DNA from 3 places in the Bacillus inaquosorum genome. Region 2 is predicted to be linked to each of the others. Evidence: predicted binding sites of a transcription regulator. Region 2 holds the regulator's gene; each other region holds the start of a gene.
The links. The regulator LexA, encoded in region 2, represses DNA repair genes until DNA is damaged. The targets are predictions, from matches to a motif close to CGAACATATGTTCG.
Positions count from the first base shown of each region.

Region 1 (4,549 bases), 200 kb from region 2:
AATCAAATAATGATAAATATATAAATGCTGCAAAATATGCAGAGAAACAGGCTGACGCCAAAAAGAAATATAATAAAAACTTCTTTGACAAAAAAACAACAAAAAAATTCTACTGCTCTCAACTAGCATGGCGTTCTTGGAAAAACCAAGGACACGACATTGACAATATTAAATGGGACACTGTTGTTAGTCCAATGGAATTAGTCAAATCAGACAATACGGTAATATTTCACCACAGAAATGATGATTTAAACAAATCAGAAAAAGCCAAAACAATCGGATTAAAACCGATTGTTTTGTTGCTTCATAAGGAGGAAAAAATGAAAAGACTAAAGGCCCTTTTTATTCTGATGAGTATTCTTATAGTCACATGCTCTTGTGATTTACAACCGACAGGGAATAAGACAGAAAGGAACAACAATAAAACTGGATTAAAAAATATAAGTAAAGGAGATTTTATAGTTGGATTTTCACACACATTAGACAGAGGTTCTGAGTTAGCAATATATAAAGATGATGGATCAGTAGAGGATAGTATCATGATAAAGGACGGAATTAATCTTAGCACATCATCATCCAATAAAGATGATACGTTTTTTTCTTCAAACAGAAGCAATAACCATTTTATGATCAATAACAAAACTGGACGTATTAAGAAATTTAATGATAAAAGCTTATCTAAAGCAACCGAAGATGAAGGAGCTTTTTTCATTAACATTTCAGAGAACTATGTGTTACATGATATAAACGTTGGGTACACTGACTCAGGATTACAAGGTGAATTGGTTTATTGGAAAGATGACAAACAAAAGAAAAACCAAATTAAACTTGATGGAGAGATTGTTTCAGCACAAGTTCTAGATAATAAAATTTACGCAATTACGAGTGATGAAGAGAATATGTCCATTATCTCAATTAATCCAAAAACGAACAAACAGGAAAAGAAGGCATCCATTCCAAATAAAACTGTTTATTTTACAGATGATAAAGATGCATTCCAAACTTTTGATGAAAGAACATTTAATTAGCTATTAATGATAATGTAAATGAAAAAGAAGCTTCAAAAATACTATTGATTGATAAGGAGACATTAAAAACAAAAAAGAAGTTGTAATGGAGAATGGATTCATCCCAACAAAATTAAAGAGAATAAATGATGAGATCGTTGCTGTCTCATGCAATGGAAAAGTTAGCTTTTTTGATGAAAAACTAAATATAAATAAGAAAAAATCTTTCAAATTCTATGCAGGCAATAGTGAAATGTTATTGAATGATATTAAATTTGATGATAGTAACATGTACGTCCTTATTAAAGGGTTTGACATGCAAAAAGAGAATGTCTTAGGAGAAATAACCTCCTATGATTTAAAATCAGGGAAAAAGGTTAATACAACACCATTAAAAGCGAAAAAAGAATGGGAAATTGCACGTTTGAATTATTGCATAATGAATAAGATTAGGAGGATATCTCATTTGGGGTCCTGCATTTTTAATACTACTTGTACTGCTGACTGTATCATTTATCTTAGGGATAATAGGATACTTTATTTTCAAAAGAGTATGGGTAACAACTTTAGTTATATTTGTTCTCTCTTTAGTTTTTATGCTAATTGAAATAGGGTTAGAGCCAACTTTTTTAATCTGGGTGACTATCATGACAGTTGTATGTTTTATATCTGGAATTCTAACTAAATCTATTGCAACTTTGATTAGAGGATGATCGTAGAAGCGAAGCGTTGCGATAACTTTGACAGCATTTTGTCGTACATTTCTTTCAATGAAACCAAAGTAATATGGCAACTTGATTTGCTCCTAATTAACCTCCTTTTATAAGGGGGTTTTATTTATTACCAACATTTACATCGAACATTTGTTCTGTTGATATTAGATCAATAAAGGAGTGAGTCGATATGCTTAGGGATCGAGGAACAATCAAATGGACATCAATGATGCTTCCAGAACATTTAACACAACTTAAACAAGATTTGATTGATGTATCAAAAATTGAAAAGCCATCCTTAGATGACCAACAAATTGAAGAGATGGATCTTCTCGTCTCTGAGGCACTTGAATTTAATAAAGAATTGAAATTCAAGCTCTTTAATAACGGATTCGTTGAAAATGTTACCGGCAGAGTACATTACATTAATTTTGAACAACAAAAGCTTCACGTAAAAGACCAGAACGATAATACAGTTTATATCAACATGAATAACATCATAGGAGTTACATACAATGATTGATTACTCACAATTTCCACGAAAGAATATACTTTGTGTCGATATGAAATCGTTTTATGCTTCTGTATCGGCTGTAACAATGGGGCTTAACCCTTTAACATGTTATCTTGCTGTTGTAGGAAATACGGAGAGACAGGGAAGTGTAGTGTTAGCTGCATCTCCTGCACTTAAAAAAGATTTTGGAATCAAAACAGGATCGAGACTATTTGAGATACCTGAAGATCCAAGAATACACATTGTAAATCCGCAAATGAAGCTTTTCATCAGAGTTTCGACTGAGATTACAAAGCTGTTTTACAGGTTTGTTCCTGAAAAATGTGTACATACCTATTCAATTGATGAATCTTTTTTAGATGTAGGAAAAGAAGATCCTGAAGAAATGGCCAAAGCAATTCAAAGCAGCATGTGGAGAGAGTTTGGTTTGATGTGTACAGTAGGCATCGGGGACAATATGTTGCTTAGTAAGCTTGCACTTGACCTGGAGAGTAAGAAAACAAAGAGTGGTATTGCACGTTGGAGATATGAAGATGTGCCAAATAAACTCTGGAAGGTTCGACCTTTGTCTAAAATGTGGGGGATAGGAGGGAGGATGGAAAGAAACCTAAATCGGATGGGAATATCGACTGTAGGTCAGTTAGCTAAATTTCCATTAGAGTTGCTTGAGAAGAAGTTCGGAATAATGGGAAACCAGTTGTATTATCATGCGCATGGAATAGATTTATCTGAAATAGGCGCTCTGTTGATGCAGGGTCAGATTAGTTTTGGTAAGAGTCAGATTTTACTGAGGGATTATACAAGGAGAGAAGAGATTAAGGCTGTTCTTTTGGAGATTTGTGAGGAAGTCGCAAGAAGGGCACGTACACATAACAAAGCAGGTCGAACAATAAGCCTGGGAATTGGATACAGCAAGGATGAGCTTGGTGGTGGGTTTCATCGATCCAAAACAATTGAGCTTCCCACAAATATCACAATGGATATTTATAAATTGATGCTCTTTAATAAGTTTTACTCAGGTAAAACAGTGAGAAGTATTTCAGTTACGTTATCAAATATTGAGGATGATGTTAATCAGCAGTTAAGCCTGTTTGAAGTGAATAATGAAAAGAGAAGGAGACTCGGGTTTGTAATGGATGGGATTAGAAGCAAGTATGGATCGAAAGCGATTCTGAGAGCAGTTTCTTATACACCTTCAGGTACTGCGCTTCACAGAGCAGGGCTTACTGGGGGACATAAAAGTTAAGATAAATTTAAACTTATATAACACATCTCTTAAAGTTTTTTTGTTTTAAAAAGTTAAAAAACATGGTAAAATTATATAAAAACATAAGAAAGAGTGATTATATGGAATATGTAGTTATGATAATCATTTTATTAGCACTTTTCTTTATTTTTACTGTTTTCCTAAATACACGTTATAGTTTTGATGAAAAATGCTTAGTCTTAAAATTTGGTTTATCTAAAACAGAAATTCCAATTAATCAAATAGTTAGTATTAAAGAGTCAGACAAGTATGGAGTTGCAGATAATATCGATTATAAAATTGGTATGCCATATGCTCAACCAGATAGAATTGTTATTGAAACTACAAATAAGCGTTTTCTAGTTTTTTTAAATGGAGCTCATCAATTTATTCAAAAGTATAAAAAGGTTAGTGTTTGAACATAAGAAAAGTACCTTCTTACGATAGAAGGTACTTTTTTATATCTATCATTATTAAAAATTTAATTAAATTTTTATCATTATTAATTCAAAATAAATCCAGAATGGTCAATTTGTTTGGTGTGTTACAACCAATTCTGTTTATTGATAGGTAATAGAGGTTTTTTTTCTATAATTTATGAACAAGTTTTCTTATAATTTTCAAAAAAAAATAAAAAAATATGGTTGAATTTAGATTAATCTTCCTTTATATTAAAAAATGTAATCCGGATTGCAAACAAATGGGGAGGTTTTACAAATGGAAAAACTATTCAAAGAAGTTAAACTAGAGGAACTCGAAAACCAAAAAGGTAGTGGATTAGGAAAAGCTCAGTGTGCTGCGTTGTGGCTACAATGTGCTAGTGGCGGTACAATTGGTTGTGGTGGCGGAGCTGTTGCTTGTCAAAACTATCGTCAATTCTGCAGATAAAACATTTGTAGAGGGAATATTTTAAATATTCCCTCATATTTAAAGCGGGGATCGAAATTGAATAAGAAAAAGAAACAGAAATATGTTCATACTAAACAGTTTAATAGTCATGATTGTGGACTAGCTTGTATCTCGTCAGTTTTAAAGTTTCATAACCTTAACTATGGAATTGATTTCTTAC
Region 1 is NZ_CP096592.1:2,166,857-2,171,405, reverse strand. Features, by position in the region: gene M1M80_RS10580 (hypothetical protein) at 195-1,028, shown strand; gene M1M80_RS21695 (hypothetical protein) at 1,399-1,800, opposite strand; gene M1M80_RS10570 (YolD-like family protein) at 1,911-2,243, shown strand; gene M1M80_RS10565 (Y-family DNA polymerase) at 2,236-3,480, shown strand; gene sunI (sublancin immunity protein SunI) at 3,582-3,899, shown strand; gene sunA (bacteriocin sublancin-168) at 4,198-4,368, shown strand; gene sunT (sublancin transporter SunT) at 4,426-4,549, shown strand, end outside.
Region 1: M1M80_RS10570 (YolD-like family protein) is a predicted target of LexA. The motif match lies at 1,864-1,877, and genes of this name have one in related genera.

Region 2 (4,549 bases):
CAAGTCCGTTGAGAACTTCACCGGAAGATGCACGGGATGCCAGGCTGCTTCCTTTTTCATAAACAGGAACCTCTTGATCCCAGTCCTTCGGAAGCTCTCCTTTGATTGCCAGCTCAAGCTGTTCAGCAAGTTCAGGATAAACTTCTTTATATTTAGCGAATTGGGCATTCCATTCCTGTTCTTTTTTCTCGCCTGATTCTTTAACCGCTGCAGCGAAATGCTCATATACTTCTGACGGAACGTAGAAATCCTCTTCATACGTCCACGCGTAAGCTTCTTTTGTTAACTTGCTTTCCTCTTTACCAAGCGGCGCACCGTGAACACCGGATGTGCCGGCACGGTTAGGTGAACCAAAACCGATTGTCGTTTTCACTTCAATTAATGTAGGTTTCTTTTCATTTTGGCGTGCTTTTTCAATAGCCGCTGTTAATTCTTCAATGTTGTTTCCATCCTCAACATAAAGAACTTCCCAATTCATGGCCTCAAAACGCTGTTTCACGTTTTCAGAGAATGAACGGTCAAGATCTCCATCGAGAGAGATGTCATTAGAATCGTATAATACGATCAGACGGCCAAGCTGAAGATGGCCTGCGAGTGAAGCGGCTTCAGAAGAAATACCTTCCATTAAATCACCATCACCGCAAATACTGTATGTATAATGATCGACTACGTTAAATGAATCACGGTTGTAAGTTTCCGCTAAATGGCGTTCAGCAATAGCCATTCCGACCGCCATGGCAATTCCTTGGCCAAGCGGACCTGTTGTTGCATCAACACCGGCAGTATGTCCAAATTCCGGGTGTCCAGGTGTTTTGCTGCCCCATTGGCGGAATCCCTTAAGATCTTCGATGCTAAGATCAAACCCGCTTAAATGAAGCATGCTGTATAAAAGTGCTGATCCGTGTCCAGCAGATAAAACAAAACGGTCACGGTTAAACCAGCCAGGGTTTGCCGGACTTACGTTCATAAATTTTGTCCACAGTGTGTATGCCATTGGAGCGGTCCCCATTGGCATCCCTGGGTGACCAGAATTTGCTTTTTCAATAGCGTCTATTGACAGTGTGCGAATGGTAGCAACTGATTTCTTTTCAATTGTATCCATAAAAATCCCCTTCCTTATGTGTTGTACCCTTACATCATAAATGTCTGACGACTTTTTCTCAACTGTTTCAGCTTAAATTTGAGAGAAACTTGTTGAATTTTGTCACATAAAAGTTTTGCTTATAGTATATACAAAAGAGGAATACGATATTTCCGTATTCCTCTTATATTAGTGAAGTTTGTTATTTCTTTGTTCTCTTTTTAGTTTTTCTGGTGTAACATCATTGCCTTCTGGGTCAATGATTTTCACACTTTTTAAAGTGTTTTTCATAGAAGAGCGAAACCCTTTCAGGTACTCTTGACGGAGCTTTTGCTGTTCGGCTTTTTCTTCTTCTGTAATAACGCCAGCTTTGGCTTTGGCAGCAAGTTCATTAATTCTTGCAATTTTTGCGTTTGAAATCATGTTAAACTCCTTTATTGCATTTTGTCTATATAGTACTAGATCAAAAAGAGTTTTACAACTGATTCACTCGGCTGTCTCTTCATTCTCTATGTATTCCTGAAACCGCCGGTGGACGGTCGCTTTAGACACATCATAGCCAAACCCTCTTAGCGTAGCCGCGATTTCTGCGAACGTCAGTTTATTCGCTCTTAGGCGGACGATCTCTGAGATTGGTACCTCTATTCTTTCTTTTCCGCTGTTTTCATGTTGGTTTTTCAGGTTTTTTTGCGGTTTAAACCCGTTTTTTACTGCACGCTTCATTCCCCGCTTGATTTTCATGTTGTGAATTTTCCGCTGGTACTCTTCCACAATGCTGACGATCTCCAGCACCATCGAGTCAGCCTCCGATAACTCCAGTTCACCTCTGTGAGCTGTTGTATAGACTTTCACACCTTCTCTGTAGATACAATGAAGCAGTGCGATTTTTGCATTTCCCCGTCCAAGCCTAGTCTCATCCTGAACCAAAATAACATCAATTCCCGAATTCTTGATCTCATCAAGCAGCTCAAATACACCGTCCCGGTCCATTTCATATCCGCTGGCTTTTTCAGAAATCACTTTGACGACTTCCAGGCCGTTCTCGGCTGCAATCGCTGTAAGCTCCTCCTCCTGCCGCTTTAATGAAGTCTCCTGCTGTTCTTTATTTGTACTTACGCGGGCATAAATGAGTGCTTTCATTTTTTCTATCTATCCTCTCTATCTTACAGTTGCCAATTCATATGCATCCTGATGCTTCTTTTTCAACGGAATCACCAATTCATCTCCCGGCTGGATATCAGACGTCTGAAGATGATTGTTATCAGCTACCCATTCAATAAATTCACTTTTGTTTATCTTTTTTTTATCTGCTACCTGATCAGCAATTGACCATAATGTATCGCCTTGCTGAACTTCTATTTTAACATACTGATTAAGCTCCTGGCCGCTGCTTGTATATGACAGCAAAAGGATAACCGCGCTCAAAATCACTGTGAACAGACCGACAAAAATAATAGATTCTTTACTCATGATCATAACCTCCAACAGGAATGTTTGTTCGCCTTTTTATAATTTCAGTATATACGAACACACGTTTCTGTCAATTGTTTTTTCGAACCTATGTTTGTACTGTAAGGAAAATCATGCTATAATCTTCTTAAAATCGACGTTTTGAGGTGCAAAAAATGACGAAGCTATCAAAAAGGCAACTTGATATCCTCCGTTTTATTAAAGCAGAGGTTAAATCAAAAGGATATCCGCCTTCCGTGAGAGAGATCGGAGAGGCTGTCGGGCTTGCTTCCAGTTCAACTGTCCACGGTCACTTGGCCCGTTTGGAAACAAAAGGGCTGATCAGACGGGATCCGACAAAACCAAGAGCTATAGAAATTCTTGATGAAGAAGTAGACATTCCGCAAAGCCAGGTCGTTAATGTGCCGGTCATCGGGAAAGTCACGGCGGGATCTCCTATTACAGCAGTAGAAAATATTGAAGAATATTTTCCGCTTCCAGACCGAATGGTTCCCCCTGACGAGCATGTGTTTATGCTGGAGATTATGGGAGACAGTATGATTGACGCTGGTATTCTCGATAAGGATTATGTCATCGTTAAACAGCAAAACACAGCGAACAACGGGGAAATTGTAGTTGCGATGACAGAAGATGATGAAGCTACGGTAAAACGTTTCTATAAAGAGGATACTCACATTCGCTTACAGCCTGAAAACCCAACGATGGAACCTATCATCTTGCAGAATGTCAGCATTCTAGGGAAAGTGATTGGCGTGTTCAGAACCGTCCATTAATCTATTGATCTATCAGAAGCATAAAACAACCCCCTCTTCCTTTATGGAGAGGGGGTTTATTGTTCAAAAAAAGCAGGCCCGCCCTAACTTTTAGGTGCGAGCCTGAATAGGAGGAAAAAGAACATCATGTTTACACCATAATTATCCACCAAAAGATTGTTGAAGTCAAGAAATTTTCTTTCCTTTAGGAAACTTTTATGAATGTTGTCTGTTTAAAACATTAGACGTTATCTTCTTAAAAACGTTTCATTTTCTGAGGTCGTGGAATGATAAGGCTTTATGTTCATTTAAGGAGCGCGACAACTGAATTTTATGAAAATTTAGTACATAGTTTAGTTAGTTCAACATATACTAAAAAACAGCTCACTTCCTTAATCGTCGTGAGCTTTAATCAAAATGAAAATATTCTATACCATAACTGCCCTTTACCCGAACACTTGTGCAGTATTCTGAATGCTCTTCGGCAAATATACGGTATCGATGAAATGGGTCAATAGAAACCTTATCCTGAGCTCTAAAATCTAACCAGCTGCCGCTGAATTGCTTCGTGCTCAGCGTAGTATAATCCCCCGTAAGCCCCAGCCGCTGAAGTCTAATCTCAACTGAGCAAGTATTGGCCCCCAAGATCGTAAACTGATAGCCTAAAAAATAGTCGATCGCCGGAACATCACTAATATTTTCCAAAACAAAAGATTTTGTACTGTCATTTAAAATAAAGTCTGTTTTGTGCTCAAAATCTAAAGCTGTCGCATGGGTACTGCCAATGCAAAAAAAACACATCAAAACTGCCGATAAGGCCAAGATTTTTATTTTCAACTTCATCCCCCCTTCACCATATTTTTACCATACATGAGATTTATGTATATGTTCTGTGTGATATCTCGAGTGTGTTTTAATCATAAAATTCCATATGCGTTTTTTCCTGTTTATAATAACGAAGCCTATCTTGAAGGGTTCCGGTATGAAATTCAAATTTGTGGCCGTCAGGGTCGGTAAAATAAATCGATTTTCGATCGCGTTCATCTCGTTCTCTGCCAGGCAGAATATTGGCTTGAAGCCTTTTTAATTTTGCTGACATTTCCTCAAACTCCCGCTCTTCAATGGTAAAAGCAATATGGGTATAAGACGCCTTAATGTCATTTCTCGGAATGTCAGGTTCTTCATTAAGTGCAAGCCAGATGCCATTTAAATCAAAATATGCTGTTGTTCTCCCCTTTACCAGCAG
Region 2 is NZ_CP096592.1:1,962,056-1,966,604, reverse strand. Features, by position in the region: gene tkt (transketolase) at 1-1,102, opposite strand, end outside; gene M1M80_RS09815 (DUF896 domain-containing protein) at 1,271-1,504, opposite strand; gene M1M80_RS09810 (YneB family resolvase-like protein) at 1,568-2,221, opposite strand; gene yneA (cell division suppressor protein YneA) at 2,240-2,557, opposite strand; gene lexA (transcriptional repressor LexA) at 2,707-3,324, shown strand; gene M1M80_RS09795 (hypothetical protein) at 3,712-4,146, opposite strand; gene fosM (FosM family fosfomycin resistance protein) at 4,217-4,549, opposite strand, start outside.

Region 3 (4,549 bases), 530 kb from region 2:
AGCTCGTCCAAAATTTGCTCGATTGTTCGTTTTGTCATTTTTTTTCATCCTCTCATGTTGAATTGCGGCATTCTTTTTGGCCTGCTGCGCGAAAAATCGGTCTTCAATGAATTTCGAGCAGTAGCGAAAGGCCTTGATTGTTTCTGAAGCGGCGGTTCGGCGGTTTTCAAAGGCTTGAAAGCATTCCTCAAGCCATTTGATTGTTTGCGTCACAGGAACGCCGATGGCGACAATACGGGCGATGGCTTGATAATCTCTTGAGGAAGGATACACGGTGCGTCCTTCTTGAGCCGACCGTAATTGTGTAAAACGCTTCGCAATGTGATCCACTGCATCATCAGCAGCAGTATATGTGTTTGTTTTATCTTTATCTGAACGGACGTCTGTGTCCGGTGCCTGCGGCGAAAATGGCCGTTCCTTTATGCTCTGGTGTGCAGTTTTGTCCGATCTGAAGCTGAATTTTTTGGAATGCTTTACTGAAATCATCAGTCCGTATGGCGCACGGACAGCCTTTATGTACTCATGAGTTTCGAGAAGCTCCAGCCATCTTCTGACGGTTTTTTCACTCACACCGAATACAGCCGCCATTTCTCTCGCTTTTAATGGCTTATGGCCGAGCACGATTCCCCAGCTTACTCCGTCTTTTTCAATTTCTTTTGTTGTAGAGCTGATGAACCAGAGAAACAGCCATAGCGCCGGACCGATTTTGTCATAATGTTCTGAATTCAATAATCCTGAATAGGTAGGAAAAGGATAGCTTTTATCGACTTTCATTGTATGCCGCTTCTCCTTTTAACTTCATGTATGTTAGAAACTGTTCTTGCGTTTCAAAGTGGAACACCGGAAGGCCGCATGCCGTAAACGAGATGGTGCCGCCGGATTGTCCGAGATGGCGCTGATCTATGGGATTTTTACTAAAAACAATTTGGATCGGATACATGTAATCACTCTCCTAATCTTTTTTGATACATTTCGTATCAACTGTTACCAAGTATAAACGATACAATCTGTATCATCAAGTTATTTTTGATACTTTTTTTATCATAACTTTATTTTGATACATATTGTATCTATAATCATAAGTAACTTAGGGAGTTTAAAAAAGAGAGGTCATAGTATGATAGGCAGCAGATTGAAGAGTCTCAGAGGGAAAAGGACACAGGAAGAAATCGCATCTCACATCGGTGTGTCACGGGCACGATATTCCCACTATGAAAACGGGCGAAGCGAACCTGATTACGACACACTCCAAAAGCTGGCTGAATACTTTCAAGTAACGACTGATTACTTATTAACAGGGAAAGACAAAAAATCCGAGGACGATATGTTCTCAGATCCGGACTTGCAGCTTGCATACCGTGATATGCAGGATTTTTCCCCAGAAAGCAAACAGCAGGCCATCGAATTTATCAACTATTTAAAAGAAAAAGAGAAGAACCGCAAACCGAAAAATTAATAAACATTTCTCTGTTCTCTAAAACATATAAAAAATAGACCGATATAAAGAAAAAAGTGTTTATTTTTTAAAGAAAAGGGAAAGATTTCAACACACTTTCCAGTCCTATACGGGCTTTTCTTTCTCACTAAAAACAGAACACACGTTCGAAAGGGAGTATTCAATTGGGCGATTACTTATCACATTTGGAGGAATACGTTAAAAATTTATACAGCCGGCTGGGCATCACCTCTCCCCATCACATTGACATGCTGAAAATCGCACAGGACCTGGATATTTGGGTTCATTTTGAGGATATGGGAAGCATGATGGTCAAATACGACGGCATGTACAGTATCGTATTGAACCAAAAAAAATCACGGGAAGAGCAATGGGAAGATTTTGGCCATGAACTGTGCCACGTGTTAAAGCATGCAGGCAACCATTTTCAGATGAACAAGCTCTTCAGGGAACTGCAGGAATTTCAAGCGAATCAATTTATGTACCACTTCTGTGTGCCAACCTTTATGCTGTTGCAGATGGAACTGCCGCAATGGAGAAGCCAGGCGCTTGCCACAATCGCGACGGTATTCCGGGTAACAAAGGAATTTGCTGAAAAAAGGCTTGAAATGTTTGAACGGCGTAAAGCAGGTATTCAATTTCAGAAGCGGCTCGCTTACTTATTATCACATAAGCGGCCAAATGCGTACGAGGAAGTCGATCAGCAGCACTTGCAGGTCGCTGAAGAAAAAGCGTTATATCAAATCGGCAAATACAGCTGATCAAAAACGGGCTGGGGACATTTGCCCTCAGCCCGGCATAGATATTAATATTTCGACATCGGAGGCATGGTATTCTGCAGCCACATTGGCGCCGGTTTAAGATGAGGCGCAGATGCGAACGCAATCGGAGCCGGGATATACCTGAACTCACCCCGGCCGTCAAAGGCTTCGCCATGAGCCCATCTTCCTTGTGAGCTCTCATCCCCTCTGGAAAAGTTAAACAGGTCATAGGCCACTTCCCGCTTTTCGAGCTCACGCGGGAACGTCGTTGGAACGACAATATCGCGTTCTCTTTCTTCCAGCTCTTTAATGGCTGCATACCACATATTTTGATGATAAGTATCCCTTGCAATCAAAAATGACAGCATATCTCTTACCCCGGGATCATCAGTCATGGCATAAAGCCGTGTCACCTGAAGGCGCCCTTGGGCTTCCGCATTTAAGTTTGCGCGAAAATCAGCCAACAGATTTCCGCTCGATATAATGTATTTTGCATTCCACGGATAGCCCTCACTATCTGATGCCATCGCACCCAAGCCGGACACAATAGCGTGCTGAGGATTCATCCCTGACATTACTGCTGCAATAGCGGGATTGCTTTTATAAGCATCCTCCTGTACATCAGCGGGTGCATTATCCAGAAGCCTGGAAATCATCGTAGCCAGCATTTCCACGTGCCCGATCTCTTCCGTTCCCACATCACATAACAAATCTTTATACTTGGCGTCCGCCCTGCAGTTAAACCCCTGAAACAAATATTGCATCATGACACTGATCTCGCCAAATTGGCCGCCCAGCACCTCTTGAAGTTTTTTCGCATAAACCGGATCGGGATGAGCTGGCTTTGCCTGATATTGAAGCTCTTTAATATGATAAAACATATTCATTCCTCCCTGCACTATCGCACAACCCCAGCGTATGAAGGAATAGGCCGATCGTGCAGGTCCGTTTCATTCAATCATAAAAACCAAGCTTAACAGCTTCCACATATCGACAAAACAAATCGTTTTGTGTGTAACTTTCATCACGGCAGCCAAAATTGCGGAACAATGCTTTTCGCTGTGCCGTACTTACTTCCAATTGCAGTCCCATTTCCCTTTTCGTCCGATTGACAATATTTTTCGGATGCACACCTGCCAGCCGGTCTTTCTCACTCGTGAGCTCGGCACTGAAGCCCGCTTCAATCAGCCGCTCACAAATGAGCTTGGCTTTTTTACGATCCGCGCCTCCGACCAATGTATGCGGTGTTTTTGGATCATGATACCCATGAAATGCTAATGCATAATGGTGGGCGTTCACTTTTTCTAAAGCCAGCGGCTCGTCAAAACGAGTGCTTGTCAGGTGCAAGGAACGGTTGTTTCGCTTCTTTACACCTTCAAACAAATAAATGGAACATTGTTCGGAAAATGCCCGCACCAGCTCACTGACGCCAGGTTCAATTCTGCCGCCGTGAGGACCGAGGACGATATGTTCACTTCCGTTTTTTTCTTCATAAATAATCCGGTACTCTGATTCAGAAGCAGAAAGGGCTGCAAAGCTGTCATACATATCTTTCATTTTGAACGCTCTCCTTTACCAGTCAGCACCAGTGTACTCTACTCATCTATGAATGAAAACCTTTTTATAGTATGATTTGATAGAATACGTATCAGGAGGTATATCATGGGATTTATTGATGGATTACTTGGCAATGCGTCAACACTGTCAACGGCTGCGGCGAAAGAAGAGGTGGCTCATATTTTACTGGAGGGTGAGAATGTTGATGCCGCGTTTAAGCTGGTTCGCGATTTAATTGTCTTTACTGAGAAGCGGCTTATTCTTGTAGATAAGCAGGGCATCACAGGCAAGAAAACGGAATTTCAATCGATTCCGTACAAAAGCATTTCCAGATTCAGTGTGGAAACCGCCGGCCGCTTTGACCTTGATTCAGAGCTGAAAATTTGGATTTCCGGCGCGGAACTTCCCGCTGTCTCAAAGCAGTTTAAAAAAGATGAAAGCATTTATGATATTCAAAAAGTGCTTGCTGCAGTTTGTATGTAATATGTAAGATGAAAACGGAAGCTGGGCAGCTTCCGTTTTATTGATTACAGCTTTTCCTCGATTTTCACTTTTGTTTTCGGACCGTAAATCCCATCTGCCGTTATTCCGCTGACAGACTGAAAACGTTTCACGGCATTTGCTGTTTTCGGGCCATAAACGCCATCAATGCCGTGATTTTTCGCTCCTTTATCAGGATAAAAATAAAGGGCAGCTAAAGCGTTCTGCACCTGCTTTACATTTGTCCCTTTCGTCAGCGGGCTTGTCACTTTGATCACTCCGGATGGGAGCGGAT
Region 3 is NZ_CP096592.1:1,427,319-1,431,867, reverse strand. Features, by position in the region: gene M1M80_RS06980 (hypothetical protein) at 1-774, opposite strand, end outside; gene M1M80_RS06985 (ATP-binding protein) at 1-38, opposite strand, end outside; gene M1M80_RS06975 (hypothetical protein) at 761-940, opposite strand; gene xre (HTH-type transcriptional regulator Xre) at 1,118-1,456, shown strand; gene M1M80_RS06965 (ImmA/IrrE family metallo-endopeptidase) at 1,621-2,217, shown strand; gene M1M80_RS06960 (manganese catalase) at 2,262-3,098, opposite strand; gene M1M80_RS06955 (poly-gamma-glutamate hydrolase family protein) at 3,172-3,774, opposite strand; gene M1M80_RS06950 (PH domain-containing protein) at 3,880-4,257, shown strand; gene M1M80_RS06945 (N-acetylmuramoyl-L-alanine amidase) at 4,302-4,549, opposite strand, start outside.
Region 3: M1M80_RS06965 (ImmA/IrrE family metallo-endopeptidase) is a predicted target of LexA. The motif match lies at 1,592-1,605, and genes of this name have one in related genera.